Frankia casuarinae: one gene and its partner. The protein of the gene in region 2 interacts with the protein of the main gene of each other region in a pairwise test. Links are inferred from orthologs where the notes say so. Each region holds a gene or a part of one and is shown on either strand. Other genes may lie near its edges.

Evidence for each region.
Region 1: the proteins of rlmB (region 2) and FRANCCI3_RS03115 interact in binary tests that used the Escherichia coli proteins (3 or more experiments, as listed by UniProt). The link is inferred for Frankia casuarinae from one-to-one orthologs.

Annotation. Positions count from the first base shown.
Region 1 is NC_007777.1:695,031-708,590, forward strand. The notes cover bases 9,188-12,175. They hold FRANCCI3_RS03115 (NAD(P)H-hydrate dehydratase), read left to right. Parts: upstream 9,188-9,873; coding sequence 9,874-11,478; downstream 11,479-12,175. Other genes in these bases: FRANCCI3_RS03105 (PadR family transcriptional regulator), read left to right, coding at 9,188-9,257; FRANCCI3_RS03110 (holo-ACP synthase), read left to right, coding at 9,436-9,792; alr (alanine racemase), read left to right, coding at 11,483-12,175. Also shown: rplQ (50S ribosomal protein L17), read left to right, coding at 1-128; tRNA pseudouridine(38-40) synthase TruA, read left to right, coding at 337-1,167; FRANCCI3_RS03075 (hypothetical protein), read right to left, coding at 1,208-2,668; rplM (50S ribosomal protein L13), read left to right, coding at 2,963-3,406; rpsI (30S ribosomal protein S9), read left to right, coding at 3,500-3,907; glmM (phosphoglucosamine mutase), read left to right, coding at 4,017-5,384; glmS (glutamine--fructose-6-phosphate transaminase (isomerizing)), read left to right, coding at 5,522-7,444; FRANCCI3_RS03100 (SWIM zinc finger family protein), read right to left, coding at 7,643-8,203; more of FRANCCI3_RS03105, read left to right, coding at 8,346-9,187; more of alr, read left to right, coding at 12,176-12,637; FRANCCI3_RS03125 (hypothetical protein), read right to left, coding at 12,692-13,015; glyA (serine hydroxymethyltransferase), read left to right, coding at 13,408-13,560. UniProt on the Escherichia coli protein: Bifunctional enzyme that catalyzes the epimerization of the S- and R-forms of NAD(P)HX and the dehydration of the S-form of NAD(P)HX at the expense of ADP, which is converted to AMP.
Region 2 is NC_007777.1:5,061,282-5,077,761, reverse strand. What follows is about bases 7,603-10,518. They hold rlmB (23S rRNA (guanosine(2251)-2'-O)-methyltransferase RlmB), read left to right. Parts: upstream 7,603-8,472; coding sequence 8,473-9,564; downstream 9,565-10,518. Other genes in these bases: FRANCCI3_RS21465 (transglycosylase family protein), read right to left, coding at 9,770-10,150; FRANCCI3_RS21475 (hypothetical protein), read right to left, coding at 7,907-8,230. Also shown: FRANCCI3_RS21515 (CarD family transcriptional regulator), read left to right, coding at 1-408; ispD (2-C-methyl-D-erythritol 4-phosphate cytidylyltransferase), read left to right, coding at 652-1,452; ispF (2-C-methyl-D-erythritol 2,4-cyclodiphosphate synthase), read left to right, coding at 1,527-2,009; FRANCCI3_RS21500 (PPOX class F420-dependent oxidoreductase), read left to right, coding at 2,115-2,507; FRANCCI3_RS21495 (cysteine--tRNA ligase), read left to right, coding at 2,556-4,130; FRANCCI3_RS21490 (FHA domain-containing protein), read right to left, coding at 4,183-5,766; FRANCCI3_RS21480 (PP2C family protein-serine/threonine phosphatase), read right to left, coding at 6,367-7,482; FRANCCI3_RS21460 (peptide deformylase), read right to left, coding at 10,826-12,475; FRANCCI3_RS21455 (lipase), read right to left, coding at 13,363-14,736; FRANCCI3_RS21450 (ABC transporter ATP-binding protein), read left to right, coding at 14,994-16,480. UniProt on the Escherichia coli protein: Specifically methylates the ribose of guanosine 2251 in 23S rRNA.

The DNA of each region.
Region 1 (13,560 bases), 4.4 Mb from region 2 along the record:
CAGTCGAGGCCGCGGAGCCGGCGGAGACCCCCGCCGAAGGGGCCGCCGGCAAGCCGACGACCGCGCAGACGGACGACTCCGGCATCGGGGACGACTCCGGCGCCGGGGAGCAGAACTCCGCAAACTGAGATCCGGGCCGAAGGCCGAAATCTTTGGCCGAATCTCGCGTCCTGGAGTAGATCCGCGCAGGCCCGCCGCCCATCATGGGCGGCGGGCTTTCGTTTTAGTGCCGCCGCACCGCCGCGTCGTCGCTTGCACGGGGGAGAGGCAGATGTCCGATCCGGGAGTTTCCGCGGGACGTCGTCCCGCGGGTCGCGAGGCGGCTGCCCGCCGGTGATGATGATGACCGACGGGCTGGTTCGGCTGCGGCTGGACCTCTCTTATGACGGGACGCCGTTCGCGGGATGGGCCCGCCAGCCCGGCCAACGCACCGTGCAGGGCGATGTGGAGGACGCCCTCATGCGGGTGGCGCGGTTGCCGGCGGTACGGCTCACCGTCGCCGGACGGACCGATTCGGGTGTCCACGCCGTCGGTCAGGTAGCGCACGTTGATCTCCCGGACGACGTGCCGCTCGGCGGCCTCGCGCGGCGGCTGAACGGTGTCCTGGACCGGGCCGTGCGGATCATCGGGCTCGCCCCGGCACCGCCCGGCTTCGACGCCAGATTCTCCGCGCTCTCCCGCCGCTACGTCTATCGGATCACCGACGCTCCGTATGGAGCCGAACCCCTGCGGCGCTTCGACACCCTGGCCTGGCCTCGTCCGCTCGACGTGCCCGCGATGGCGGCGGCGGCGCTGTTCCTGGTCGGCGAGCATGACTTCGCCGCGTTCTGCCGGCGCCGGGAAGGCGCGACGACCGTCCGTACGCTGCTGCGCCTCGATGTGCTCCGCCGGCCTGAGGGGGTCGTCGTGGCCGACGTCGAGGCCGACGCCTTCTGCCACTCCATGGTCCGGGCGCTGGTCGGCGCCCTGCTCGCCGTCGGGGAGGGCCGCAAGCCGCCCCAATGGCCCGCGGCGGTGCTGCACCGAGGTGTCCGGGACCCCGCCGTCACCGTGGCGCCGGCACACGGCCTGACGCTGGTGGACGTGCGTTACCCGCCCGATCCTGAGCTGGCCGCCCGGGCCGAGGTCACCCGGGCCGTCCGGATTCCCCCCACGCCGTCCGGTTGAGGGGGCCCCGGTCGCCGGTGAGTCAGTGGTCGCCGGTGAGTCAGTGGCGCGGACCGTGGCCGAGTACTGCTCGGTCTCCGATGGGCTCGGTCGCGAGCGTGCTCAGATCGGTCTGGGCGTTCCGCAGCGCGGGATCGATCCCCGCACCCTGGGTGCCGTCGGTGTAGGCGACCTGCGTGTAGATGAGGTAGTGCCCGCGGGTGATCGCGCCCCGCCACGAGTTGTTCCCACCCGGGCCGGTGATCCGCGCGTTCGGAATCGAGTTGGCCGGGACGGGGAGGGGCACGATGCCACCGCGTCCCTGGTTGAGGATGTCCGCGGTGGCGGTGGCGGTGGCGAGCTTGTCGAGGACGAAGACGGTGACGCCGGCCAACACCTGGCGTTCGCCGTCCCTCGGGGTGCTGAGGAACAGCGTCCGCACCACCTGCCGGCAGCGCCGGTCCTTGAGCTGTGTGACCAGATCACCAGTGAGATCCGGGCAGCTGTTGTCCAGTTTGCGGGCGAGCCGTCGGTAGTTCCGTCCTTCGGCCTCGACCTGCTCGTCGGAGAAGAACTCGTTGGCGGTCACCGGATCGGAGTCGAGGGTCGCGCTGTCGAGGAAGCCTGCCGGGATCGGTGGGAGCGTCTGCCGGGTGGTGGGCGTCTTGTTCCCGTTGTCCCCGCTGCGCCCGTTGTCCCCGCTGCGCACCGCCACGACCGCGACCGCCGCGATGAGGACGAGGACGGCCCCGGCGACGCCGGCCAGCAGCCGCCGAGCGCTGCGGACCCCACGGTCCCCGGCCTGGTCCTGAGTGCTCCGCCCCCACCTCGGCGGGTACGCGCCACGGGCGCTCGATGCGGCGGTGGCGGACGGTGCCGACCCGTTGATCGGATCGCCGTCGACCGGATCGCCGTCGCCGAATCCGCTGTCAGCCGCGGGGGGTGGGTGGGATTCGCCGGTTTCACCGATGAGGGTGGGACCGCCGGTAACGGCATCCGTGTCGGGGAAGACACCCGGGCGTGGGGAGACACCCGGATAGGCCGGCGTGTCCGAGTCCCGTGGACGGGATGCCGGGCGCTCATAGCGGGTCGGACCGGACGGCGGCACGGATGCGGCGCCGGTCCCGGCTGGCCCCGTGCTCAAGCTCGTGGTGGTCGGGGACGGTGTTACGTCGGGCGGCGTGGTGTCGGGCGGCGTGATCCGCAGGGAGGTCGGCTTCGGCGAGAACGAGTACGTCCGGGACCCCCCGAACAGGGGATCGTCGGCCGGGGGAGTCCAGCCGTCGAGGTCGGGGTGCGCGCCACCCGGGCGGGGAATCGTCGCCGCTGTCGGGCCCGTGGTGCCTCCCCGGCAGGCCGGACCGCCGCCCTCCGACGCGCCCTTCGACGCGCCGGCCGACCGACGGCCCTCGGCAGGCGCGGGAGACGCCCGATCATGGCAGGCGCCTCCGGACAGCGGGGTCGGCCCCTCGTGCCCGGGGGCCCCGGGCCCCTCGCGCCCGTCAGATCGCCCGCTGCCCATCTCCGTCATCCTGGTGAGAATAGCCAGGTTGTCGGCGGGATTCAGCGCGGTCAGGTGTCCATGGTCGGTGGCCGGACCGACTGCATGTCCGTACTCCCGGTGCTCTCCCGTACTCCCGTACTCCCGATACTCCAGCCTTCCGTGCCCCCCCGGTGGACCGCTCCGATCGCCTGGTAACCTCAAAGACTGCTGCGCGTGACACGTCCCGTCTGCGCGCTCCACATTCTTGACGAGATCCGCGAGAGGCCCCTTGGGAGTCTCCTGGCGGGATCGTCCGAACGAGAAGGCAGACCTGTGCGCACGTACCAGCCCAAGCCCGCGGATGTCCAGCGTGTGTGGCACGTCATCGATGCCACCGACGTGGTGCTCGGTCGGCTGGCGACCCAGGCCGCCACGCTCCTGCGTGGAAAGCACAAGCCGTACTTCGCTCCGCATATCGACACCGGCGACTTCGTCGTCGTGATCAACGCGGGTAAGGTCGCCCTGAGCGGGAACAAGCGGGAGCAGGCCCAGTACCACCGGCACTCCGGCTTCCCGGGCGGTCTGCGCAGCACCTCCTACGGGGAGCTGCTCGACACCCGTCCGCAGATCATCGTCGAGAAGGCGATCAAGGGCATGCTGCCGAAGAACAAGCTCGGCCGAGCCCAGGGGACCAAGCTGAAGGTCTATGCGGGTCCGACTCACCCGCACCAGGCGCAGCAGCCCACCCCGTTCGAGATCATCCAGGTCGCGCAGTAGCCGCGGACCTCCTGAGCCGGTCGCCGGGCGGGCTCTTCCCGCCCGGCGGTATCGGCCCCGGGAACCACGCATCAACCGAGGAAGGAACGCGACGTGGCTGTCGTGACCGACGTACAGGGCAATCCCCGCGCCACCGGGCGGCGCAAGGAGGCGGTCGTCCGGGTGCGTCTGCTCCCGGGGACCGGGCAGTGGACGCTCAACGGGCGCACGCTTGAGCAGTATTTCCCGAACAAGGTGCACCAGCAGCTCGTCAACGAGCCGCTCAAGGCACTGGATCGGATGGAGTCGTACGACATCGTCGCCCGGCTGCACGGCGGCGGCGTCTCCGGGCAGGCCGGTGCGCTGCGGCTCGCCCTCGCCCGCGCGTTGACGCTGGCGGAGGAGGAGTCCCGGCCTACCCTGAAGAAGGCCGGCTTCCTGACCCGTGACGCTCGGGTCAAGGAGCGTAAGAAGTACGGGCTCAAGAAGGCCCGCAAGGCTCCGCAGTACAGCAAGCGCTGACCTTGGATCCCCTTCGCGGGCGTGCCCCCGGAGGCGTGCTCCCGGAGGGGATCGGTGCCACCGGTGCCCCCCTCGGTCTCCGCCACGATCTTCGACGAGGGAGACCTCAATGGTGAGGCTCTTTGGCACCGACGGCGTCCGAGGTGTCGCCAACATCGATCTGACCGCGGAGCAGGCGTTGTCGCTGGCTTCCGCGGCGGTCGAGGTCCTCGCTGGGCCGAACCGGACCAGCGGGCCCTCCGGCCGCGGTAAGCCGGTAGTGGTCGTCGGCCGGGACACGCGGCCCTCCGGGGAGTTCCTGGAGGCCGCGGTGGTCGCCGGGCTCGCGGCCTCCGGTGCCGACGTGGCCCGGATCGGGGTGGCACCCACGCCCGCGGTGGCTCACGCCGTCGCGGCCAGCGGCGCGATGTTCGGCGTCATGCTCTCCGCCAGCCATAACCCGATGCCGGACAACGGCATCAAGCTGTTCGCCGCCGGCGGCCTCAAACTGCCCGACGAGGTCGAGGATGCCATCGAGCGGCGGATGGCCCTACCTCCCAGCCGCCGTCCCGTCGGCGCCGACGTCGGTCGGGTCCGCGACGAACCGGTTCTCCTCGACCGGTATGCGGCGCATCTGCTGGCCACGCTGCCGGTGCCGCTCGACGGCCTGCGGGTCGTCGTCGACTGTGCCCAGGGCGCCGCCTCCACCTTGGCCCCTCGGGTGCTGCGGGCGGCCGGAGCCGACGTCGTCGCGCTGCACGCCGACGGCGACGGGATAGCGATCAACGACGGCAGCGGTGCCACCCATCTCGACAGCCTGCGTGCCGCGGTCGTGGCGCACGGCGCCGACGTCGGCATCGCCCATGACGGCGACGCGGACCGTTGCCTCGCCGTGGACGCGACCGGTGAGGTCGTCGACGGCGACCAGATCCTGGCGATGTGTGCTCTGGCGCTGGCCGAGCGGGGTGAGCTGGTCGACGACACGGTGGTGGTCACCGTGATGTCGAATCTGGGCTTTCACCACGCGATGCGGGAGGCCGGTATCACCGTCGTCACTACACCCGTCGGAGATCGGTACGTGCTGGAGACGATGCGCGCCGGAGGCTACGTGCTCGGCGGTGAGCAGAGCGGGCACGTGGTGTTCCTGGACCACGCGACGACCGGCGATGGGTTGTTGACGGCGTTGCGGATCCTGGGCCGGGTCGCCGAGACCGGACAACCGCTCGGCGAGCTCACCAAGGCGATGACCCGGCTGCCCCAGGTGTTGGTGAACGTGCGTGGCGTCGACCGGACACAGGTGGACACCAATGAGGAACTGCTGCGGGCCGTCGCCCTGGCCAAGGCGGAACTCGGTGACGAGGGTCGGGTGCTGCTGCGGTCGTCCGGCACCGAACCCCTCGTGCGGGTGATGGTCGAGGCGGGCACCGACGCCGCCGCGCGGGCGGTCGCACAGCGGCTCGCCGCCGTCGTGCGCACCGCGTTGCCGCCGGCGCGCTGACCGATCCCGCCGCTGACCGATCCCGCCGCTGACCGATCCCGCCGCTGACCGGTCCCGCCGCGGCCACAAGCGGACACCTTGCCCCGAGCCTCCCCCGGTACGCTCTCACCCCCGGGAACCTGCGTACGCTGAGCCGCATGTGCGGGATCATCGGTTACGTCGGCGACCAGGCGGCCCTGGATGTCGCGTTGAACGGTCTGCGGCGGTTGGAGTACCGCGGTTACGACTCGTCGGGTGTCGCCGTGGTCGGCGCCGGGGCACTGCGGACGGCGCGTCGTGCCGGCAAGCTGTCCAACCTCGAGAAGCTGCTCGCCGAGAATCCGGATTCCAGGCCGATGCCCGGCACCACAGGCATGGGGCATACCCGGTGGGCCACGCATGGTGGACCAACCGACGCGAATGCCCATCCGCACACCGACTGCACCGGCGCCATCGCCGTCATCCACAACGGGATCATCGAGAACTTCGCCGCGTTGCGGGTCGAGCTGGAGACGGTCGGCCACGAGCTCGCCAGTGAGACCGACACGGAGGTCGTCGCCCATCTCCTCGAAGTCGAGCTTGCCGGCACCGGCACCGGCACCGGCACCGGTGCTGGTGCTGGTGCTGGTGCCGACCGCGGGTACGACGGGGGCGCGCATCCGCTGACCGTCGCGCTGCGACGGGTCTGCCGGCGGCTGGAAGGCGCGTTCACCCTGGTCGTGCTGCACCGCGACTTCCCGGAGGTGGTTGTCGGGGCCCGGCGTAACAGCCCGCTGGTCGTGGGGCTCGGTCAGGGGGAGACCTTCCTCGCCAGCGACGTCTCGGCCTTCATCGCCCACACCCGGGAGGCGCTGGAGATCGGGCAGGATCAGGTGGTCGAGGCCCGCCGGGACGGTGCGACGGTGACCGACTTCGGCGGCCAGATCATCGAGGGTCGGCGCTACCACGTCGACTGGGATGCCAGCGCCGCCGAGAAGGGCGGCTACCCGTACTTCATGCTCAAGGAGATCAGCGAGCAGCCGACCGCCCTGGCAGACACGCTGCGCGGTCGGCTTTCCGCCGACGGTGCGATCGTGCTCGACGAGGAGCGGCTGTCTGGCCAGGATTTCCGGGACGTGGACAAGGTCTTCATCGTCGCCTGCGGCACCGCCTACCACGCCGGCCTCATCGCGAAGTACGCAATCGAGCACTGGACCAGGCTGCCCTGCGAGGTCGAGATGGCTTCGGAGTTTCGCTACCGCGACCCGGTGCTCGACCGGTCCACCCTCGTCATCGCGATCAGCCAGAGCGGCGAGACGCTGGACACGCTGATGGCGGTCAAACACGCGCGCGAGCAGAAGGCGCGGGTGCTGGCCATCTGCAACACCAACGGTTCTACGATCCCTCGGGAGTCCGATGCGGTGCTGTACACCCGCTGCGGCCCGGAGGTGGGGGTCGCGTCCACCAAGACCTTCCTCGGGCAGGTCGCCGCGTGCCTTCTCGTCGGCCTGTTCTTGGCCCAGGTGCGCGGCGTGCTCTACGGCGACGAGGTCGCCGCGTACGTCGAGCGGCTCCAGCGCATGCCCGAGCTGATCGAACGGACGCTGGGAACGGTCGAGCCGGTGCGGGAGCTCGCCCGCGCCCTGGCCGACGCGAAGGCGGTGCTATTCCTCGGTCGTCATGTGGGGTACCCGGTGGCCCTGGAAGGGGCCCTCAAGCTCAAGGAACTCGCCTACATGCACGCCGAGGGGTTCCCGGCGGGGGAGCTCAAGCACGGGCCGATCGCGCTCATCGAGCCCGGCCTGCCGGTGTTCGTCGTTGTGCCGTCCCCGCGGGGTCGTGCCAACCTGCACGGAAAGATCGTTTCCAACATCCAGGAGGTCCGGGCGCGTGGCGCCCGCACGATCGTGATCGCGGAAGAGAGCGACACCGCCGTCGAACCGTTCGCCGATCATCTCATCCGCGTGCCCGCGACCGCGTCGCTGTTCGCGCCCCTGGTCACGACGCTACCGCTGCAGGTCTTCGCGTGCGAGCTGGCGCTTGCGCGCGGCCTCGATGTCGATCAGCCGCGTAACCTGGCGAAGTCGGTGACAGTCGAGTAAGCCCTTCCCCACACGGCGCCTTCCCCACACGGCGCCTTCGGCGCAGTGTGGGGGCCCCTGGCATCGGGCGCCGTTCGGGGTTTCTGTCAGCTCGCCTTCGGCGAGCTTCCTGGGGTAGTCGACGGCGCCTTCGGCGCAGTGTGGGGCCCCTGGCATCGGGCTGCGGGGGCTCGGGCCTGCGGGTCAGGGGCCTGCCGGTCAGGTGGACGGCGTCGCTCCGTGCTGACGGCCGTGCCAGGCGACCGTCGCCTCCCACAGCGCATCGGCGACGGCGTCGTTGTCGTCGGCGGCGTCGAGCAGGGTCTCGACAAGTTCGGCGCGAGGGGCGCGGCTGAGGAAGACGCGCATCGCGGCGTGGACCGGGTCGTCGGTGAAGAGGGTCTCCTCGCCGAGGATCGTGCCGTCCTCCCCCTCGTCGTCCTCGGCGAGCCCCGCCGAGCCGGTGGCCACGAGGGCGACCGCGACCGCGTGCCGGCAGAACGAGCCGGTGGATCCCTCGGTGCAGGTACAGCCCGTCCGTGGCCCGTCGTCGGCCGCCTCCAGGCGGACCTCGTACGAACCGTCGTCGTCCACCGTGCCGGATGCGTTGGTGGGGCGGATACGGAGTTGTTCGACTCGACCGAGAAGAGCCAGATTCACCCCTTCCATGAAGACGTCGGTGCCGGCGTGCTGTGCGCAGGCGCGTTCCTCGAAGGCTGCCTCGAGCGGGGTGACGGCGTCTCCGCCGTGCCCGTTCTCCCCGGACCCCGAAATGATCACTGCTCAATCCTACGGAATTCGCGCGGTTCGGGGATGCCTAGCCGAGTAGGTCTTGTCATCGATTGCATCGCGATATATCGTGAGCCTACGTGATGGAGCGTGAGCGGATTGCTCCGGTCGCGCCGATTCGAAGGGAATGATCATGGTTTCACAGGTGATGCCGGGCCCATGGGGCCACTGGGGATGCGAGGCCGGGTTCGGCCCGTCCCGGCTGCGGGACTTCTTCGAGGCGATGAGCGCTTGGGGGCAGTGTGGTGGCCGGTCGGAGGCGGTGGCCGGCGAGCAGGACCACCCCGAGAGCGGTCGGGCCGGTCGCGTCGGCCGTGGCGGCCACGGTGGGCATCGTGAGCACGGTGGGCATCGTGAGCACGGTGGGCATCGTGAGCACGGTGGGCACGCGGGAGGCGGGCCGAGAGGCCGCCGGGGCGGACCGGGCTGGCCGTTCGGCGGCTTTCCCGGTCCGGGGTTCGGTCCGGGCTTCGGCGGCCCCGGCTTCGGTGGCCCCGGCAGCTTCGGCGGCCGTGGGCCGAAGGTGGGGCGGGGCGACGTCCGGGAGGCGCTGCTCGCGCTGCTGGCCGAGGAGCCCATGCACGGCTACCAGATGATCCGCGAGCTTGCGGAGCGCAGCGGTGGCATCTGGCGGCCGAGCCCGGGGTCGGTCTACCCGGTCCTGTCACTGCTGGCCGACGAGGGTCTCGTGCGCGCGGAGGAGGCGGAGGGCAAGCGAGTCTTCCATCTCACCGACGCCGGGCGGGCGCACGTCGAGGCACGCGCAGGGGAGCGCAAGCCGTGGGAGACTGCTGCGGCGGCGGTCGATGACGATCTCACCAGTTTGCGAACGCTGGCGTTCGCCGTCGGTGCGGCCATCGTCCAGGTGGCCCAGGCCGGAGACGAAGCGCAGATCGCCGCGGCGCGGTCCCTGCTCGCCGAGACCCGCCGTGGTCTCTACCGGATCCTCGCCGGGGACGACGTCGAGCCCCCGATGAGACCGGAGGGTGCCGCCACGGGCACCGGCGCGGACAAGGGCCGCACCGCTCCCGATGGCGACAGCTAAGGACGACGGCAACGGCGGATCGGCCCCAGGGCGGGCTGCGACGCACTGATCGGCGAAGCGTTGATCAGCGGGGCGCGGGCGCCCTCGGCGAGATGGGCGTGAACCGGCTGGCGGGGACCTCACCGGCCACCCCGGTGCCGACGGCGGCGCAACACCGCGTTTGTGGGAACCTTTCCGGGTGGCGGTGGTGGGCGTCGGAGTGGACGTGGTGGATGTCGACCGGTTCGCCGCGACGCTGGCGCGCACGCCGGGCATCGCGATGAGGCTGTTCACCGCGACCGAACGCGGCCTCGCCCGGCCTGAGCGGTTGGCTGCCCGGTTTGCGGCGAAGGAGGCGGTCGCCAAGGTTCTCGGCGCACCCCCCGGTCTCGAGTGGCACGACACCGAGGTTGTTCTCGGTACCGGGGGGCGACCGTCGTTACGGATCATCGGCACGGTGGCCGCCGCGGCGGCCCGGCTCGGCATCGCGTCCTGGCACCTCTCGCTCACCCACGACGGCGGCGTGGCCGTGGCGATGGTCGTCGCCGAGACCTGAGCACGGTCGGGTCCGGTGGGTCCGGTGGGTCCGTGCCGGCCTGTCGGGCGCCCGCGGATCGGAGCGGGGCAGCATGTCGGCATGCGCAATGCCCATACGGTCGAACAGGTTCGAGGTGCCGAGGCGCCGCTGCTCGCCTCGCTGCCCCCCGGCGCTCTGATGCAGCGGGCGGTGCACGGGCTCGTCGCGCACGCCGCACGACGCCTCGGGCGGGTCTACGGTGCCCGCGTCGTCGTGCTCGCCGGCGGTGGCGACAACGGTGGTGACGCCCTCTGGGCCGGAGCGCGGCTGGCCGCCCGAGGGGCGCGGATTGATGCGGTGGCACCCGGCCGCACCCACCCGGAAGGCACCGCAGCCCTGCTTGCGGCCGGTGGCCGACTGCACCATCCGGGTCCGGTGGTGGGCGCGGGCGGTCCGGCGGGTGCGGGGCAGCCGATCGACGATGAGCGGCTGCGTATCCTGTTCGCCGCCGCCGATCTGGTGCTGGACGGGTTGCTCGGCATCGGGGGCCGGGGCGGGCTGCGCGAGCCGTACGCCCGGCTCGCCGTTCTGGCACCCCCCGAACGGACGGTGGCGGTCGACGTCCCCAGCGGGGTGGACGCGGACACCGGGGCCGTCGCGGGGCCGGCGGTCCGGGCGAGCAGTACCGTCACCTTCGGTACCCGCAAACGCGGCCTGTGGCTCATGCCCGGTGCCGCCCACACCGGCCCCGTCGAGCTGGTCGACATCGGACTGGACCTGCCTGAACCCGACCTGTGCGCTCTCGACGACGCCGACGTCGCCGCGGCATTGCCCGTTCCCAGCCCGACGGCGTCCAAGTACAGTCGCGGGGTCCTCGGCCTCGTCGCCGGCAGCGACGCCTATCCGGGCGCCGCGGTGCTCGCGGTCGGCGGCGCGCTGCGTGGTGGCGCCGGGTACCTGCGGGTAGTGACCGCGGGGCACGCCGAGAAGGTCGCGGGCGAGGCCGTCGGCGCGGTCGTGAGCAGGGCCGGCGATTTCGTGCGGATGGCGCATCCCGAGGCCGTCGTGACCGTCATCGAGGCCGGTGACGCCGACACGATGCTGGCCGCCGGCCGGGTCCAGGCCTGGGCGATCGGCCCAGGCCTGGCGCCGGGACCCGCGGTCCGTACCCTGCTGACGGCGTTGCTGGCGACGGACCTTCCGGTCCTGGTCGACGCGGGGGGCCTCGACCCGCTTGCCGAGATCATCGCGGCGCGGCCCGCCGTCGCCGAGCGGGCGGCGCCGGTGCTGATCACACCGCATGAGGGCGAGTTCCAGCGGTTCGTCTCGGTCGCCCTTGGCCGGGACGCGCAGGCCACCGTCGCCGAACTCGCCGACGATCGGCTCGCTGTTCTCCGGCGGGCCGCGGCGGCGACGGGAGCGGTGATCCTGCTCAAGGGCGCCCGCACACTCGTCGTGCGGCCGGATGGATCGGCGCTGGTCAACACGACCGGATCGGCATGGCTGGGGACCGCCGGGACCGGTGACGTGCTGACCGGCCTGATCGGCTCGCTGCTCGCCGCCGGGCTCGCCCCCGCGACGGCCGGGGCGGTCGGCGCCTATCTGCACGGCCGGGCCGCCGAGCGGGCCCCGGCGCCGCTGGCAGCGAATGATCTGCCCGCCCTCCTGCCCCAGGTCATCGGCGACCTGCTTGACCGGCGACGGATGCCACGCGGAGTAGCGTGACGGCGTGACCGAACAGCGAGCCGGTTCTCCGGCCGGGAATGATCTTCGTTCCTGTGCCGTCATCGATCTCGACGCGGTCCGCACGTCGGTGACCGCCCTCGTCGCCCGGGCAGGCGACGCCGCCACCATGGCGGTCGTCAAGGCTGACGGCTACGGCCACGGCATGATCCCGTGCGCACGGGCGGCCCTGGAGGGCGGGGCCACCTGGCTCGGCACGGCGTTCCTTGAGGAGGCGCTCGCCCTGCGCGCGGCCGGGTTCACCGTCCCGGTGCTGTCCTGGCTCGCGGCGCCCGGTGAATCGTTCGCCGCCGCCATCGCCGCGGATGTCGACCTGTCCGCGTCCGCGGGCTGGGCGCTCGAGGAGGCCGCCGCCGCGGCCCGGCGGACCGGCCGTACCGCCCGGGTGCACCTCAAGGCGGACACGGGCCTCGGCCGGGCGGGAGCCACGGAGGCCGACTGGCCGGCGCTGTGCGACGCCGGGGCGGCACTCGAGGCCGAGGGCGTGATCGAGGTGATCGGTGTGTGGAGCCACTTCGCGTTCGCCGACGCCCCCGGGCATCCCACGGTGCAGGGTCAGATCGGGCGTTTCCGGGATGCGATCGACATCGCCACGAAGGCGGGGCTACACCCGTCCGTGCGGCATCTGGCGAACTCGGCGGCTACCCTGGTCAGCCCGGAGGCGCATTTCGACCTGGTTCGACCGGGAGTGTCCGTTTACGGACTGTCCCCGGGTCCGGAGATCGGGCCGCCGGCGGCCTTTGGCCTGCGCCCCGCGATGACGCTGACGACGCACGCCGCGTTGACCAAGCGGGTACCGGCGGGAACCGGCGTCTCCTACGCGCACCGGTACACGACAACACGCGAGACGACGCTCGCCGTGGTGCCGCTGGGCTACGCCGACGGCATCCCCAGGTCCGCGACGAACACCGCGGAGGTGCTGTTCGGCGGGCGGCGCCGACGCATCGCCGGCACGGTCTGCATGGATCAGTTCGTCCTCGACGTGGGTGACGACCAGGTGGCGGCCGGCGACGAGGTGCTGCTCTTCGGCCCCGGCGACCGCGGCGAACCGACCGCGGACGACTGGGCCGCGGCGCTGGGCACCATCAACTATGAGATCGTCAGCCGGGTCGGGGCTCGGGTCCCCCGCCGCTACGTCTGACGGCCCGCCGGGCGGCGCCGGACGAGTCGAAGATGCGGGATGCGGGATGCGGGCTCAGCCGCAGCCGCCGGGGCCGCAGGCACCGCCGGAACCGTGACCGCCGGTGGGCGACACGTGGCCGCCGAGCGAGCCGCGCTCCATCCGCCGACGCACGGGACGGGAGACGGCGGCCTCGCGCTCGGCCTCCTCGAGGCGGGAGCGGGTGGTCAGTGTCAGCATCACCGGCCCGGCCGGCACCGGAGCCGGAGCCGCGGCGCCGGGGCCCTCGGCCGGCTCGGTGTCGTCCGGCACCCCTAGTGCGGCGGCGCGCTCCGGGCCCGTCAGACGACGGCCTGCGCTCGCCGGGATGTCCTTGCTCCTGTGCCACCTCAGCCGCACGATCTCCGCCTCCGGTCCACACTCGCTGATCGATCTGATCCCACTGGATCCGTCCGCTCCCGGCTTCTCGATCCAGCCGATCCAGCCGATCCAGCCGGGGCGGCACTTCCACGGTAGTCGGCCCGCTCCCACCCGGTCCGGTGGACGTCGGTGCTGTGGCCTGCGCCCGGCTTGTCGTCTTCACGACATTTGTCGTCTTCGCGACGCCCGGTGCCGTCGCGACGCGTCGCACCGGCGTGGATCCGGTGCTGTGGGGCGGGGCTCATCCCCTAGACTCGGCCCGGAGTCGTGACTGGCGCATCGAGGTGGAACTGACCACCGGGGAGCGATCGAGCGGAACGGTGCCGCGCGCCTGGGCACCCCCGGCCGGATCAGACCTGCCGGAGGTCAAGGTGCATCAACCACCGATTCCCCACCTCGCCGTCGCCGATCCCGAACTCGCCGGTCTCGTCGAGGCCGAAGCCACGCGCCAGTTCTCGTCGATCAGGCTGATCGCGTCGGAGAACTACGTCTCTACCGCGGTGCTGGAGGCGTCCGGCTCCGTG
Region 2 (16,480 bases):
GTCATCAAGGGCGAGGAAAAACTCTATCTCGTGCTGAAGGTCGCTCAGGGCGATCTGACTGTCCGAGTTCCGGCCGACAACGTCGGCATGGTCGGGGTGCGTGACGTCGTCGGGCAGGACGGGCTGGAACGGGTGTTCGAGGTGCTCCGCGCCCCGCACACCGAGGAGCCCACCAACTGGTCACGACGGTACAAGGCAAATCTTGAGAAGCTCGCCTCCGGCGATGTGAACAAGGTGGCTGAAGTCGTCCGTGACCTGTGGCGACGCGATCGCGAACGCGGTCTTTCCGCGGGCGAGAAGCGAATGTTGAGCAAGGCCCGGCAAATCCTCGTCAGCGAGCTTGCGCTCGCCGAGGGCACCAACGAGGACAAGGCGGAGGCCATGCTCGACGAGGTTCTCGCCGGATGATCGTAGGCTCGTTGGCGCAGGCGTAATTCGTCCGGCCGACAGGCGATCTATTCGGCACGGCATGATAATCCGGAAAGGCATTCTCTTTCCGGGAGACCGCCGTCCCGAGCGCGTTGCCGACTCAGGTTCCGGCTGAGTGGGCGTCGAGACGGTGGTGGGCGGTGTTGCGCCCACCGGCGGCTCGCGCCGAGCCGGCTGGATCGGCCAGGCCCTCGTGGCGGATGGCACACGGGAGGTCCTGTGGTGGGCGAAGGTCACCGGTTGCCGGTGGCGAGCCCCCGGGTGGCGGCGATCGTGCCGGCTGCCGGCCGGGGTGAGCGGCTGGGGGGAGGTACTCCCAAGGCGCTGCGAGCCCTCGGGGGCAGGCCCATGCTGGTGCGCACGGTGGAATCGTTGCGTCGCTCCAGGCTGGTGACGCAGATTGTCGTCGCGGCGCCACCGACGCTGGTCGATGCCGTGGCCCAGTTGCTTGGCGGGGACGTGTATGTGATCGCCGGAGGCGCCGAGCGGGTGGATTCGGTCCGCCGCGCCCTGCGAGCCGTGGACGACGACGTCTCCGTGGTACTGGTCCACGACGCCGCCCGGCCGCTGACGCCCCCCGAGCTGGTCGACGCGGTGGCGGCTGCGGTGCTCGACGGACATCCCGCGGTGATTCCCGTCGTGCCGCTGGCCGACACGGTCAAGGAGGTGGACGCCGACGGGCGGGTGGTGCGTACCCCGCCGCGGGACGGTTTGCGAGCCGTGCAGACCCCGCAGGGATTCCGCCGCGACGTGCTGAGCGCCGCGTATGCGCTCGAGGACATCGCTGTGACCGACGATGCGGGCCTGGTGGAGGCTCTGGGAGTGCCGGTGACGACCATTCCCGGCGCGCAGGAGGCATTCAAGGTGACTCGACCGGCGGATCTCGTGCTCGCCGAGGCGCTACTCGCCCGCTGCGACCCCGCGGACGACGCCCGGTCCGCGGAGGCCCGGTCCGCGGAGGCCCGGTCCGAGGAGCCTCAGTTCGCGGGTGCCCGGTCCACGGACGCCCGGAGTGGCGGATGACCGGCGGCCCGCGGTGGGACGAGCCCGTCGTGGACGCCGCGCCCATCAGCCGGCAGGCCCCCGCGTCCAGCTTGGTGAACACGGTGATCCTGCCCCGGGTCGGCGTCGGGGTCGATGTGCATCCGTTCGCCGCCGGCCGGCCGTGCTGGGTGGCCTGCCTGGAATGGCCGGGGGAGACCGGGCTCGCCGGACACTCCGACGGGGACGTCGCCGCACACGCGGCCTGTGACGCACTTCTCACCGCCTCGTGCCTCGGTGATCTGGGTCGGGTGTTCGGCACGGACCGACCGGAGTACGCGGGTGCGTCGGGCGCGGTCCTGCTGGCTGAGACGGCTCGGCTTCTCGGTGCCGCCGGTTGGGCGATCGGCAACGTCTCGGTCCAGGTCATCGGGAACCGGCCCAGGATGGCCGGGCGTCGCGAGGATGCGCAGAAGGCGATGTCCGTGGCCTTGGGCGCATCGGTGAGCCTGTCGGCCACCACCACCGACGGACTCGGCCTCACCGGGCGGGGCGAAGGCTTGGCCGCCATCGCGACCGCGCTCGTCATCCGCGCCTGACGGCGGGCCCGTCAGGCGGTGATATGCCGTTTTGTCATCGACTGACTGCGTGCCGGCGCGGAGATGAGAGGGTGGGCCGACCCTGGCCCCTCCCCGAGGAGTCTGATGGCTGACCGCCTTCCCGAGCCGGTGAGGGCCCTTGCCGACGCCCGGACCTACGTCGTTCTGGCGACGATCCAGCCCGACGGCTCGCCGCGGATGACCGTGCTGTGGGTGGACCGCGACGAGGACGAACTGCTGCTGTCCACGGTGCGGGGACGTGCGAAGGAACGCGACATCGCAAGGGATCCGCGGGTCGGACTGATGTTCCTCGACCAGGGCGATCCCTACGGTTACGTCGAGGTCCGCGGGACCGCGACCCTGACCGAGGAGGGCGGCCGGGAACTGATCGACCGGCTGTCGGTGAAGTACACCGGAGACGTGTACCGGTGGGATGATCCGGATGAGGTCAGGGTGGTCGTCCGGGTCGTGGCGGACCGGGTACTGACGGTCGGCTGACCCTCCCCTTGGGTCCCGTCGATCGAGCGGGGGCCGTACCCTTGACAGATGGGTCTCCACCTCTACGACACGCGCAGGCGGCGTGTGCGGCCATTCGAGCCGCTACGCCCCGGTCACGTGGGCGTCTACGTGTGTGGGCCCACCGTGCAGGCGGCCCCGCACGTGGGCCACATCCGCACGGCGCTGCCCTTCGACCTGCTGCGCCGGTGGCTGGTGCAGTCCGGCCGTTCGGTGACCTTCGTGCAGAACGTCACCGACATCGACGACAAAATCATCATCAACGCGGATCGGGACGGCACCTCGGTCTGGGAGCTCGCCACCCGGCAGACCCGCGCGTTCGACGACGCCTACCGCACTCTCGGGATCCTGCCCCCGACGATCCAGCCGCGCGCCACCGGTCACATCCCCGAGATGATCGCGCTGGTGTCGGCCCTCGTGGAGGGGGGCTACGCGTACGCCAGCGGCGGTTCGGTCTGGTTCCGGGTGGGTGCGTTCGCCGACTACGGAGCACTGTCCCACCAGCGACCCGACGCGATGCAACCGTCCGTGGAAGCCGAGCCCGGCAAGGCCGACCCCCGCGACTTCGCGTTGTGGAAGGCAGCCAGGCCCGGTGAACCGTTCTGGTCGTCCCCCTGGGGTGACGGCCGGCCGGGCTGGCATCTGGAATGCTCTGCGATGGCCGGAAAATACCTCGGCCCGGTCTTCGACATCCACGGCGGCGGACTCGACCTGGTTTTCCCGCACCACGAGAACGAACGGGCCCAGACGGTCTGCGCCGCCACGGCCCGCCCGGCGTCGAACGCGGCTTCGGCCGATTCGCCCGGCCCCGGTGGTGGCGAGCCCGGTGGTGGCGAGCCCAGTAGCGGCGAGATGGCGCGCTACTGGATGCACGTCGGCCTGCTGACGACCGGCGGGACGAAGATGTCGAAGTCGTTGGGAAATTCCGTCCTGGTGGCCGACGCCCTCGACGCGGTCCGTCCGCAGGTTCTGCGTTATCACCTGCTTTCCGCGCACTACCGGTCCACGCTCGAGTACAGCGCCGAGGCACTGGCGGAATCCACCGCGGCCCACGACCGGGTGGAGACCTTTGTCCGCAACGCGTTGGACATCCTCGGCGGGCCCGGGGAGGCGGCGGCACTGGCGGCCGACGAGGTCGTCTCGTCGGTGGCAGGGGCGCAGCCGACGGTGGCCGGAGCCCGGCCGGTGCCGGTTCCCGGGCCGGGTGGTGAGTCGAGGCTCACTCCGCGGCGGGCCTGGTCCGATTTCACCATCGCCATGGACGATGATCTCGCCGTCGGGCGTGCGCTGGCGGCCCTGTTCGGCGCGGTGAGTCAGGGAAACCAGGTGCTGTCGAAGGCCCACAGCCGGGAGCTGGCCGGGTGGGTGGACGTGACCCGCCGGATGCTGAACATCTTCGGTCTCGACCCGCATGAGCAGTGGCCCACCGCAGGTGCCGAGTTCAGGCCGGCGCTGGACGGCGCGATGCAGGTCGTGCTGGATCTGAGGTCCGCGGCCCGGGCCCGACGGGACTACGCGGAAGCCGACGCCATCCGGTCGAGACTGGCAGCCGCCGGCCTGATCGTGGAGGACACTCCAGAGGGCCAGCGCTGGCATCTGGCCTGATCCGATCGGCGGGTCGCCTGCCGCCCCGGACAGCGGCAGGCGACCTGGTAGATCAGCGGGCGCGCAATGTGATGCGCGTCCAGGCGCCCAGGTAGACCCGGTCCCCGTCACGAAGCGGAACGGGCTGGCCGGGCTCGATGGGGTCCGGTTCGTCGTTCAGTCGGGTGCCGTTGGTGGAGCCCGGGTCGCGGACCGCGTAACCGCCGTCGGGCAGCAGTTCGAACAGGGCGTGGCTGCGGGAGATCCCTGGGTCCTCCGGCGCTCCGGACAGGTCGATGTCGGGATGGATGCCACGGGACTCGCTGCGCCGTCCCACGAGCATCTGAGAGCCGGCCAGGGCGAAGACCCGACGAGGGTAGAAGGTCGGGAACGGGACCCGGTGGTCGTCGCCGCTGTCGTAGTACTCGCGCTCCGCCTCGACGATGGCCTCCCAGACGGTGCTGCCCGCCGACGCGCGGTCCCGGTCCCATCCGGCACCACGCCCGGCGCCGGCCCGCGGGTCGTCGAGGACCGCGTCACGGGGGTCGACGTGGCCGCCGCGGGTGCCGCCGAGTTCCGGATCGCCCAGTCGCGGATCGCCCAGTCGCGGATCGCCCAGTCGCGGATCGCCCAGCCGCGGATCACTCAGCCGCGGATCACTCAGTCGCGGATCACTCAGCCGCGGGTCGGCGCCGGGCCGAGCGTGCCGCGGGTCGGTCGTGTGCCGCGGGTCGGTTGTGTGCCGCGGGTTGCCGCCCCGGCTCTGGGTGACCCGGTCGCCGGCTGGCGCGGGCGGGGCGGAGGCGTCCATGCCCAGCGGGTCCGCACCGTAGCCGTACTCGGCGTCGCGCCGGCTCCGGCGGTGCGTGTCCGACTCGCGATCAAGGTCGCCCCGCGGATCCGGATATCCACCCGGCGTCCGGCTGTCGCGGCCGGTGGGGTAGCCGCCGCGGTCGGCCCGGTCGTCATGGCCGCGGCTGTAGGGGTCGCGGTCGTAGGGATCGCGGGGATCGCGGGGATCGAGGTCGGGGTAGCCGCCCGGGACGCGCTCCTCGCGGCTGTCGCGGCCGGTGGGGTAGCCGCCGCGGTCGGCCCGGTCGTCATGGCCGCGGCTGTAGGGGTCGCGGTCGTAGGGATCGCGGGGATCATCGCGGGGATCGAGGTCGGGGTAGCCGCCCGGGACGCGCTCCTCGCGGCTGTCGCGGCCGACGGGGTAACCGCCACGGTTCTCCGGCGTGCCCCAGTCCCGGCCGTAGGGATCGCGCCCGTGGTCGATCCGGTCGTCGGGGGCCGGCCGCTCGTCACGCCCGCGTGGGTAGGGGGCACGATCATAGCCACCGGGCGGGCCGTAGGGGTCCTCCTGATAACCGCGGCCCCCCCGGGACTGGTCGGGGTAGCCGTCGCGGCCATACCCGCCATACGCGTCGCCGCCGCGCGGGTCGCCGCCGCGCGGCGGGTCCGTCACCCCGGGCAGGTCGGCTGGCGAACGGCGGATGCCCAACGGGTCGTAGCCATCTGGACCGTCCGCATCCGGGCCGGTCTGCTCGGCTGGCCCACGCCGGCGGTTCCCGTCAGCCGAGCGGCCGGGGGCATCTGCTCCGTAGGGAGCTCGCCCGCCGTCCTCCGGACGGTATTCGTACCTCTCCTGACCACTCATGATCCCAATTCCGCACCGATCGCAGTAGTCGGGTCGTGAGACAGGTGCCCCGTAGGGCATCGTGCCCTCACCTGATCACCGGTTCACCCGGAGGGTCCTCGTCGACCGTGTGTCAAGGACCATCTCATCGATCTCATCGATCTTCTTGACGTTCTTCTTCAACCGAACCGTACCTGTTGTGGCATTGTCGACGTGAACCACCTTCTGTAGGAGGCGGTAGGTGTCTCCGTTGCCGGAGGCGAGCGCCAGCTGAGCGCCGCGTCCGAGCAACAGTGTCGCAGTCGCCTCGTCGTCGGCCCGACGCGCCTCCAGACCCCGTAGCACCGCGGCCGCGAGTTCCGCCTGGTCGGTGTAGTGGGCGACCGGGTCGTTGATCCGGCTCCACTGGGTCTCATCGTCCGTCCAAACCGCTCGGACCAGCGCCTTTGACGTCACCCGGCCGTCGACGACGAGGCTGACCCGCGCCGCCAGCGCCTCGGTTCCCAGCGCGCGGGCGGGCACCTGGACATTCAAATGGTAGTCGCGCGACTCGATTCCCCACGCGCCGGTACGGTACCGGAAGGTACTCGTTCTGGTAGACCTCCGCGGCGAAGGCGCTCATCAGTCCTCCACCCGGGCGGCCACCACCGTGATGTTGTCGTGTCCCCCGGAGTTGATGGCGAAGTCGACGAGGTGGCGGGCGACGTCGATGGCCTCGCAGTGGGGTGGGAGCTGGTTGACGAGCGCGGCCATCACGTCTGGCCGGGACGCGTAGTTCCACAGCCCGTCGCTGCAAACCAGTACCGTGGCCGGCGCCTCGATCGGGAACATCTCGGTGTGCGGCGCGACGTCCTCGACGTCGCCGCCCAGCCAGCGGGTGAGGGTGTGCGCCCGCCGGTGCGTCTCGGCCTCGTTGGCCGGGATGAGCCCCGCGCGCGCGGCCTCGGCCGCCCAGGTGTCGTCGGCGGTCAGCCGCTCGCACCAGCGCGGACCGAGCAGGTAGACCCGGCTGTCGCCGACCCAGCCGACTGTGACCATGCCCGGCCCGTCCGGGGTCGGCGGGGTGACGATGGCCGCGGCGAACGTGCACGACGGCGCCATCCGCCCCTCGGCCGCGCTGAGTTGGGCGATGGTCGCCTGGGCCGCGTCGACGGCGGCGTGCAGCGCGGCCTCGGCGTCCTCCGGGGAGAACCCGCCGACAACCGCGCGGGGCGATGTTCGCGGCTTCTTGTAGTCGGCATACGACGGTTCGAGGATGTCGAGCATCTCCTCGGCCCGGCTGACGCCGCGCGACGGGCGGGTGCCGTGGTGGACGGGGCGCCCCGGGCCGTGGGCACGCACCGCATCCGCGAGGACGGCCATGGCCGCGGCCGCCGCGGCGGCCGAGGCCTGCCCGGAGCCCGGAGTGGTCGATACGCCGTCACACACCACCGCGATCAGCGTGCCGTACACGACGGCCAGGCCCATGGCGTCCTCGTTGGTGGTGTGCCGGACGCCGCGGTCGCACACGCCGGCGAGCTGGCCGAGGTCGACCTCGCTGTGGTCGGCGTCGCCGTGGCCGGGGTGCGGACCCTCCAGCCCGTGACCACAGACCTCGCAGTACCGGTCGTCGGCATACACCGGTGCCGCGCACACCGGGCAGCGACCCAGGTCGTCGTCGAGTTCGAACGGCCCGCTCCCGGTGATCTGGTAGGCGACCGTGGGGGCGTCGTCATGCGGGTTGAGGTCCACCGTCATGCCGCCGGGAGAAATCGGACGCGGCCGGAAACAGCCGGGAGAACGCATGCGGGCGGTGTGCGCAGAGCCATGTGCTGGGTGCCTCCTGCCCCTGACGATCGGGTCGTCGATGCTCGCCGTGGCCGTCTCGGGACACCGACGGCGCGCGCCCGATGATCGACCGAAGTGGTCGCACTCGTCGAGCTGGTCATCACACATTCATGGAGATGTATTCTCCCAGCTTCCCCCACGGCACGTCGAGGGTGTAAATCGCCGTGCCGGCGACCTGATCCGACGCGCCCGCCATCGTCGGCGGGCGACCCTAAAAGAGCGTAAAGGCCGGGGGTGGATGGTGGCAGGGCCCCCGCATCCCGGGGAACCCCGGGCCTGCCGATCGGCGTGGTCACGCGGCCGCCGCTCATGACCCGCACCTCCGCTCGCGTCGTCACGTCGTCTCCCCGGGTCCGCCTGGGCCGCCGGGCCGGGAGGTGGCGCTCAACGTTCTATGCCGGGCATTCTCCAGGAATGTCACCGCCGCGGCGGTGACACCGCCAGGTCGGGGAGCACACCCGCCGAACGCCCGCGACGGCGTGCCGCGCGGCCCGGCAGCCGTGACGAGCGCGGTACCGTAGGCCTCCACTCCGCCGAGCGTGGTGAGACTGGCATCGAGATCGTCGATGTTGATCAGGTGGCTCCCCGCCTTCGCCATGGGGCACCAGCGGTCTTCGGCCCGCGACCACCCGGCGGCGGGTGGAAGAACGATGCGCACCTGACCCTCCTGACGCCGGTGAGGAGCGGCCGGACCACATCAGGTCGGGCCGTGGGCCTGCCGGCCCTCAGGATAGGGCGCCGGGTCCCCGGAAACGGCCATGTCGAGGTATGCCCATGGCAGAGCTCCTCCGCCGAGTTCCCGCCGAGCTCTCGCCGAGCGCGCCCCGACACGCCGGTGTCGTCCGCCGTATACCGTGGTCACATGGTCATTCCCCGGGCGTGTACTGGTCGGTGGTCCTGATGGCCGGCGCCGCTCGCCGGGACAGCGGGATCGCCCGCGGCGGTCAGGGCGGTCGGGCCGCCAAGGCCGGTTCCCACCGCAAGGGGGCCTCCACGGGCAGCGGCGGTCACGGCCGCAAGGCGCTGGAGGGCCGTGGGGCCACTCCGCCCGCGCAGCTGCGCCCCGGCCATCCCGCCCAGCGTCGTGCGGCGGCGGCTGCGGCGGCCCGTTCCGCCTCGGCCGGAGCCGAGCGGGGTCGAGCGGCCGCCGGCCGGCGCGGGGATGGTGGCCGCGCCGTCGCAGCTGCGGCCACCACCGGGCCGAGCGCCGTGGGGGGTTCCGCGGGGGCCGGGCGCCCACGGCGGACCGAGGGCGACGAGCTGGTGGTCGGGCGCAACGCGGTGGTCGAGGCGCTGCGGGCCGGGGTACCGTCGTCGACCCTTTTCATCGCCGGCGGGCTGGACTTCGACGAGCGGCTCGCCGACGCCCGCCGGCTCGCCGGGCGGGCCGGGATCGCCGTGGCCGACGTCGGCCGCACGGATCTCGACCGGATGTGTGGCACCGCTCCGCATCAGGGTCTCGCCCTCGTGGTACCGCCGTTCCGGTATGCCCATCCGGATGATCTCCTCGCCCGCGCGCGCTCGTCCCCTCCGGGTCTGCTGGTGGCGTTGGACGGGGTCACCGATCCTCGCAACCTCGGGGCCGTGGTGCGCTCGGCCGCCGCCTTCGGTGCCCACGGCGTCGTCGTTCCGGAGCGTAGGGCCGCCGGCGTGACCGCCGCGGCCTGGAAGACCTCGGCGGGGGCTGCCGCCCGGCTGCCGGTGGCGCGCGCCACCAACCTCGCCCGCACGCTCGTCTCCTACGCGGCGGGCGGCCAGTTCGTTGTCGGTCTGGCCGCGGACAGTGAAGTGAGCATCGACGAGCTCACGATGGCGACCGACCCCCTCGTCCTGGTGATCGGTTCCGAGGGACGCGGGTTGTCCAGGCTGGTCGAGCAGCGCTGCGACGTGAGGGTCCGGATCCCCATGGCGGGTGCGGTGGAGTCCCTCAACGCGGGGGTGGCCGCCGGGATCACGCTGGCCGAGATCGCCCGCCGCCGTCGGATCGGCTGAGCCTGCCGATCGGTGGGTCCGCCGGGTCTCCGCCGGGCGGGGCCGCGGAAGTTGAGCTGGCCGACGTCGCCGTGACCGGGAAACCGTGACCGGGAAACGTAGCGCGCAGCCCCGTGTCCCGGACGGGACACGGGGCTGCTGACCGCGCGCCGATCAGTACCGGCCGGGCGCGGACGGTGAAGGCTGGCGCGGGAAGTCGGGCAGCTCAGATCTTGTGACCCCAGCACGGCTTCGAGGCGTACCAGGGGCTCGTCCCCTGCTGGGCGTACAGGATGCGGGCGCGCTGCCACTGCTCGGCGACGCTGGCGTGCTGCGGCAGACCCTTGCCGCCGACCCCGTGCCAGGTGCTGGGCAGAAACTGGAACAACCCGCCGGCGCCGATGGAGTTGACCGCGCGGGGGTTCCCCCCGGACTCACAAGGGATCACCTTGGAGAGGAAGTGGTCGGCGTTCGTCGACGCGCTGGCCGGTTGGGACAGCGCGAGGCCACCGCCGATCGAGGCCGCGAGAGTGGTGGCGGCGATCAAGGCCCGGGAACCGAGCCTGATGCGGTTGAGACCACGAGCGAGCGAACGAGCGTTGGACATTGAGTTGCCCTTCCCCACGCCTGCGAGGTGAGCTGTCGGGTTCGGGCTGGGAATGCCCGGCCGCGCATCGCGGCTTCACCCCGAGGACGTCTTTTATCGGCGCCCGGAATTGGTTCCCCCGCTCCTGCCAAAGGTTTGATTCTCGTCGAGCGGGGGCAGGATTCGGCGTGCCGCCCGACGCATGCCATCAGGTGACGGCACGGCAACGAACATAGCTGAGAGTGACCCGGGAAAAACAAGAGTACGTGAGGATGCACACAGTGCACCCCACTTACTTGTCCCGATCTTTTTAATGGTGTTTCGCGCCCGCGTGCGCGCCCGATCCTAGAGGTTGTTCAGTGGGCTGAAAATCCCCAGTTCGTGGCTGGGTCGTCACGCTGACGGTAAACAATACGCGATGCGTGGGGAATCTGTTCCGCCGCGTGGCGATCGAGCCTCCACTACCCGCTGCCGGCAGTCTCTAACCAGGTTCCGAAAAAATCTGTGTCGACGTTCCGGCGGACCCGCACCTATCGCCTGCTTTCCGGACTATACGGCACGAGGGAACCATGTCATATGTCGGATCTAACAGTCCGTGTCGGACACCCGGTCCCGGCGCTGCGCCGTCGGCACGTCGGCACGTGGGCACGTCGGCATGCCGACGTGCCGCCCGCGGGGCGGGTGCGTTCGGGTTGGTCAGCGGTTGTAGGACCAGGCCGAGCCGGTACCCCGGTACTGCTCCACCGGGATCGGTGTGGTTCCGGCCCGCATCCGATCCGTGTAGAGCTGACCGTGCAGGTGATCGATCTCGTGAGCGACGAGCCGCGCCAGCCCCTGCCGATAGACGGTGATGTGCCGGTTGCCATCGATATCGGTGTGTTCGACGTGCAGCTCCAGCGGCCGGGGGACGAGGCCACGGACGTCGAAGAAGCTCAGGCAGCCCTCGTACTGCTCGTCGGTCTCTCGGGAGGTCTCGATGACGCTGGGGTTGAGCAGCGTGAGCGTGTCGCCGCCCGCGGTACGCACGATCGCCGCGGCGCGGTTGATGCCGACCTGCGGCGCGGCGATGCCCAGGCCCTTGCCGAAGGTGTGCAGGGCGGACACCCGTTCGAGGGCGGAGGACAGTTCGGCGACGACCCGGCGCGCGTCTTCGGCCTCGTTGGGCAGAGCGAACGGGCGGGCCGGCTGCCGCAGGATCGCCTCACCCTCCTGCACGATGCCGACGGCCGCCATCTGATCGCTGGGACGTGTTCCGGTCTCCGTGGCCGGATCACGTTCCGGCACGGTGGCCCGGAAGTTCCATTCCAGCCGGTAGCGGGCGTGCAGCGGCGGCTCGGTGGTCGACCAGGTGAAGATCCGCCGGTCGCCGGAGTCGGTGCGGGCGACTGCGGTCCGCAACGGGAAGGCATCGGCGGTCATCGACGTCTCCATGCCCCAGACCACGGGATCCAGCTCGGCCGGAAAGTCCAGCCGCACCGAGAGGAAACTCGTCGGTACCCGCACGGCACGCTGGAACCACGGCCCCCACTTCTCCCTGCTTACCTGGTAGCTGTAGTTGATCCACGCCGATTCGCCGGGATAGAGCGGAAATCGTCCTCGGCTGTTCTCGAAGAGCAGCCAGACCTCCTTGAGCGCGTCCCAGTCGGTCTTGACCTGCCAGGCCATCTGCTCGCCGCCACAGTGCGCGCTGAGCTGGAGGTCCTCCCAGCGCAGCGGATCGGATCGGTACAACCGCGCGGAGCGTTCCGGATCTCCCGGGAACCGGTCGACCGATATCCGCATCAGATACCGGGTTACCGGTTCGCTGCCGGCGTTGAGAAGACGTCTTCGCTGGTGGGCGACGTACATGCTGTCGTCGTAGCGGAGTTCGGCCCGGTCCTCCTCGACGACCAGGCCCCCCGGTCCGGGGGGGAGCCGGCCCGGGCTCTCGGCGACGACGGGGCCGGGGGCCGGGGCCGGGTCGACGGAGGGGGTCGCGACGTGGGCTACCGGCGTCGGGCCGGATCCGGCCGGAACCGTTGGCGGCCCGGGCGGCTCGCGCACGTCCCGTGCCGCCTCCCACGGCCGTGCGGCCAGGTGGAAATAACTGCCCGGGATGCGCAGCGCGTCGGTGATGCGTTCGATCAGGGAGAGCCGGGCGATGTGGTCCTCGCCCTGCATGATCCGGCTGACCCTGCTCTGGCTGAGCCCTTCCACCGGAGATGCGATGCGATTCTGGCTGGCACCGTCGTACTTCTTCATCAGCCGGAACACCGTGCGGAAGTCCCGCGTCGCGCACGCCGCCCGGAAGTCCTCCCGGGCCAGCAGCCTGGGCGATACCCGGTAAGGTCCAGATTCGTACGACATCGAAACGGCCTTCCATGTCGGTACGGTCGGTGAAGGCCGGAGTGAAATCGGGCGATCAGTCCTCCGTCAGTCGACACATCAGGATAACGACGCCATGTCAAACGGGCACAGATGTCCGGCTGAATGCTCGACTGTCGGGTATCCGACAGCGCGGGATCGGCGGTTTCCCCGATCTTTCCGGGTTTTTGTGGTAAGGCGGATGTCGTGTCTGACTCCTTGCGGACAGCGACGGCTGCTGGTGGCGTGCTGTCGCCGCCGGCCGGGGTGACAGGAGGCGCACCCGCCGCCTGGAAAGAGCTCGTTCCACCCAAGGAACTAGGTCTTCGTCCCGTGGCGATCCGGGCTGCCCTAGCGGCGCGATCCGGGCCTGATGCCCACCGATGCCGCCTCGCTCCTCGATGTCCGACGGCCCGTCGCGGCGGACAACTGTGGAGGGTTAGGCACGGTTTGGCGGCCGTAAACCGGTTCGCCTCCCAATATCTTCGCTTTCGGCCATCTATTCGCGATCTTCGGCGTTTCGCGCCGGGACATCCTCGGCCAAGGCCGTGCGGATGCGACCGCCGAGACGGCCGGGTAGTTCGGTCAACGGGGTCCAGCGGTAGTCAGGGAGCGACCCAACCACAACTGATCAACCAGATGTGGGGGGTCAAGTTTCCGAGACTCGTGGCCCATACGAGAAAGGCATGCCTGACTGACGTTTCCGGATCCCGGTCGCCTGCGTCAGTCTTGGTGGCAGGCCGGTCCCGCCCCGCGTCGAGCCGCGACCTCCGCCGGGCGGGGCCGGCGTGATGCCGAGCCGCGGCCGGGCGCGACGCCCAAGACCTCCGTCGGGGGGCTATGGACAGGTGGCCCTGCCCTGCCCAAGCAGGGCCACCCTCGGCCTCCGTTCAGCCCTCGCCGGTGAAGTGCAGAGTGACGCGATGCCGGTCCGACGGCCAGGCGGGCACCTGGAGAACGCTCCGGTGGGCTGTCTTTCCCCGCGGCGTCATCGCGACTTCGACCGAGCGCTCACCCGCCGGGATGAACACATCTACGCCGGTGATGAAGCCGATCCCGAAATACGCCGGAATCGGCATTGTGAGGTGGGTGACGCCGTCGGAATTCCGGTCGAACAGGTAGACGCCCAGGGCCAGTTTGGACCGGGGCGCGTCGGCGGCGTTCAGCACGTTCTTCCCGTCGATGCTGAGGACGTCGTCGGCGTTCCCCTGGTCCCCCCACCATTCGAGCGGGCGTTCGACGACCAGATCGGTGTGCCCGGGACCGGTCTCCATCCCGCCGCCGATCTCCTGGCCCGGCTGGCTCGTCAGCAGACGTACGAGGTGATCGTCGCGGCGGAACGGCTGGTAGTAGAAGTGGTGGTCGGGTTCCCCGCCGCGTACGATCACGAACTCGTAGGTGGAGGCGCCGTCACCTCGGAACGGACCCCAGGATCCGTCGCCGGAGAGGTGGAAATAACCTTTGAGGCTGTTCGCCCCCCGCCGACCCGTCCGTGGGTCGACCCGGTGAACCTCCAGCCTGGCGTCCCGCACACCGACATTCATCGGATAGCGCAGGGCCCGGCCGGAGATCTCGATCGGGCCCTGCTTCGGCACCACGTCGGTCGTGTGCGGAGTGGTTCCGGTGAGAAACCGGTACATCTCCCTGAAGGTGGCCGTCGAGGTCAGGAGCTGGGCGCGGTCCTGGTCGACGAACCGCACGTTGACGGCCCCCTCGACGCGCCGGGTCGGATCGTTCTCGCCCCAGACCGCCAGGGTGGGCACTCCGGCCGGGGGTCTACCCGCGAGCGAGCCTCCGACGGTGACGTAGTGCGCGACCCGGTTCGCCCGGTCGGATGAGCTGGTCAGGTACCGCTCGCTTAGCGCGGCGCCCTCGAGATGTGCCACCAGATCGAGCTTCTTCGCCCCGGTTGCCTTGAGGATACTAGCGATCTTCGCATCGAGGTCCGGAAGGACCTCCTCGACGGAGTTGGCCGAGGACGACGCATCGTAGTCGAAGGCCTCGACGTAGTCGACGGGATAGCCGTTTGCGGTGAATCGTTGCGCCGGTGTCTCGAAGAGGCTGCCCGACCCAAGGCTGCCGTGCACGAACAGGATCGGGAGGCGAGAGGCGTCCGGGGCGGCGACCGCGGCCTCCGCCAGCTCCCGCGCGAGCGCCGGGGAGCGTCCCGCGCCGGACTCCGTGCCACCAGCGCCGGAACAGGCGACCGCCAGTCCGGCGATGGCAAGCGCGCTCAGCAGGTGGAAGTAACGGCGGCGAGCCACTCGACGTCCCTTTCCCTCGGGATATCCGACGGCCACGCACCGGGCCACCGTCAGCATTTCTCCTGTCGGTTACACCTCGGTAGCGGCGCACCACTGGATCGGACGTTCTGCGCGTCCGACACGTCTCGTGCCAGAGCACAGTACATCGGGCCGGCGCATGTGACGGCCAGGCCCTCGTGAGCTTCGGTGCGGACGCGGCCGTTCCCCTGGTCAAAAACAAGGTGCGGGCCCGGCCGGTCGCCTGTCATCATCTCGGCATGGACAGCGTGGCCGGCGGGGTTCCGCATCAGGAGATACGGTCGCCTGGCATCGGTTCCCGTGGCGCCGGTCAAAACGGCACCGGCCTGGACGATGTCGGCACCGCCGTGGACAACCTCGTTTCCCGCCGGGTGGAGCGGCATGCCGCCCTGCGTTCCTATCTGCGTTTCGTCGCGACCTTCAAGGGGCCGGCTCTCCTGGTCGTCGGTGTCTTCGTCCTGTCCAACAGCCTGCTCGCCGTGATACCGGTCCTCATCGGCCTTCTCGTGCAGGCTCTCGCCAGCGCCCCGGTACAGACCCACGACGCGTACCTGTACGCCGGCGTCCTTCTCGCGTGCAACATCGGCCATGACCTGACCTGGCGTGGTGCCGAGGTGCTGTATCTCCGGCTACTCAACCACCGGGGCTACGAATACGAGAACATTCTCTTTGGAAATGTCATAAACGAGCGATATCCATACTTCGTCGGCAAGTTCACCGGAAAGATCAGCAGCTATGTGAGCACGCTCGGCCGCGAGTTCCGAGAGATCCTCGAGACGGCGTGCTTCACGTACGTTGAACAGCTGGTCAAGGTTCCGGCGATCCTAATGATCATGTTTTCGGTTAACCTTTACTCGGGCCTGACCTTCCTGGGTTCCGTCGCGATCATGCTTCTTGTTGGCAGGCACACCGTCCGTCGTTCGGCCCGCGCGGAGAAGCGGCTCGCGGACGAGGTCTCGGAGATGGACGGTTACGTGATCGACGTCATCTCGAACTTCGTGAGCGTGAAGTCGTTCCTCCAGGAGGAGGCCGAGTACGAGCGGGTCCGCCGGCGTCGTCGCCAGGTCATCGCCGCCGCGTATCGCTCGTCCTTCTGGAGCATTGTGTTCTGGACCTCGATGAGCCTCGTGGTCCGGTACCTCGTCTGGCCGGTGTCGATCGTCCTCAACCTGTATCTATTCCTCCACGGTGAGATGAGCCTGGCCCAGTTCACGACCTTTCTCTCCGCGCTGGTCCTCTTCTCCGACTTTATCTGGGGGACGGTGTGGGAGATTGCGCAGCTCAATCTCCGACTCGCCCGCATCGAGGAGGCCTACCACTACCTCTTCGCCGGTCGGAACATCCTGTCAGCCGGTCCGGATAATTCGGCCAGTCCGGATAATTCAGCCGGTTCAGCTGGTTCAGGCCGTCCTGCGGTTCTTCCCGCGGTTTCCGGTCGGCTGCAGTTCCAGGGCCTGTCGTTCGCCTATCCCGAGAACGACCGGAACCTCGTGCTCGCGGGCATCGACCTGGCCATCGAGCGGGGCGAAAAGATCGGCATCGTGGGTCGCAGCGGAAGCGGCAAGACGACGTTCATCAAGCTGTTGCTAGGCTACTACCCGCTCCCACCGGGCATGGTCGCCGTGGACGGTGTTCCGGTGTCCAACCGCCAGCTCGCTCGGGGTATCTCCTACGTTCCGCAGGACACCACCCTCTTCCACCGGTCCATCCGGGACAACATCGTCTA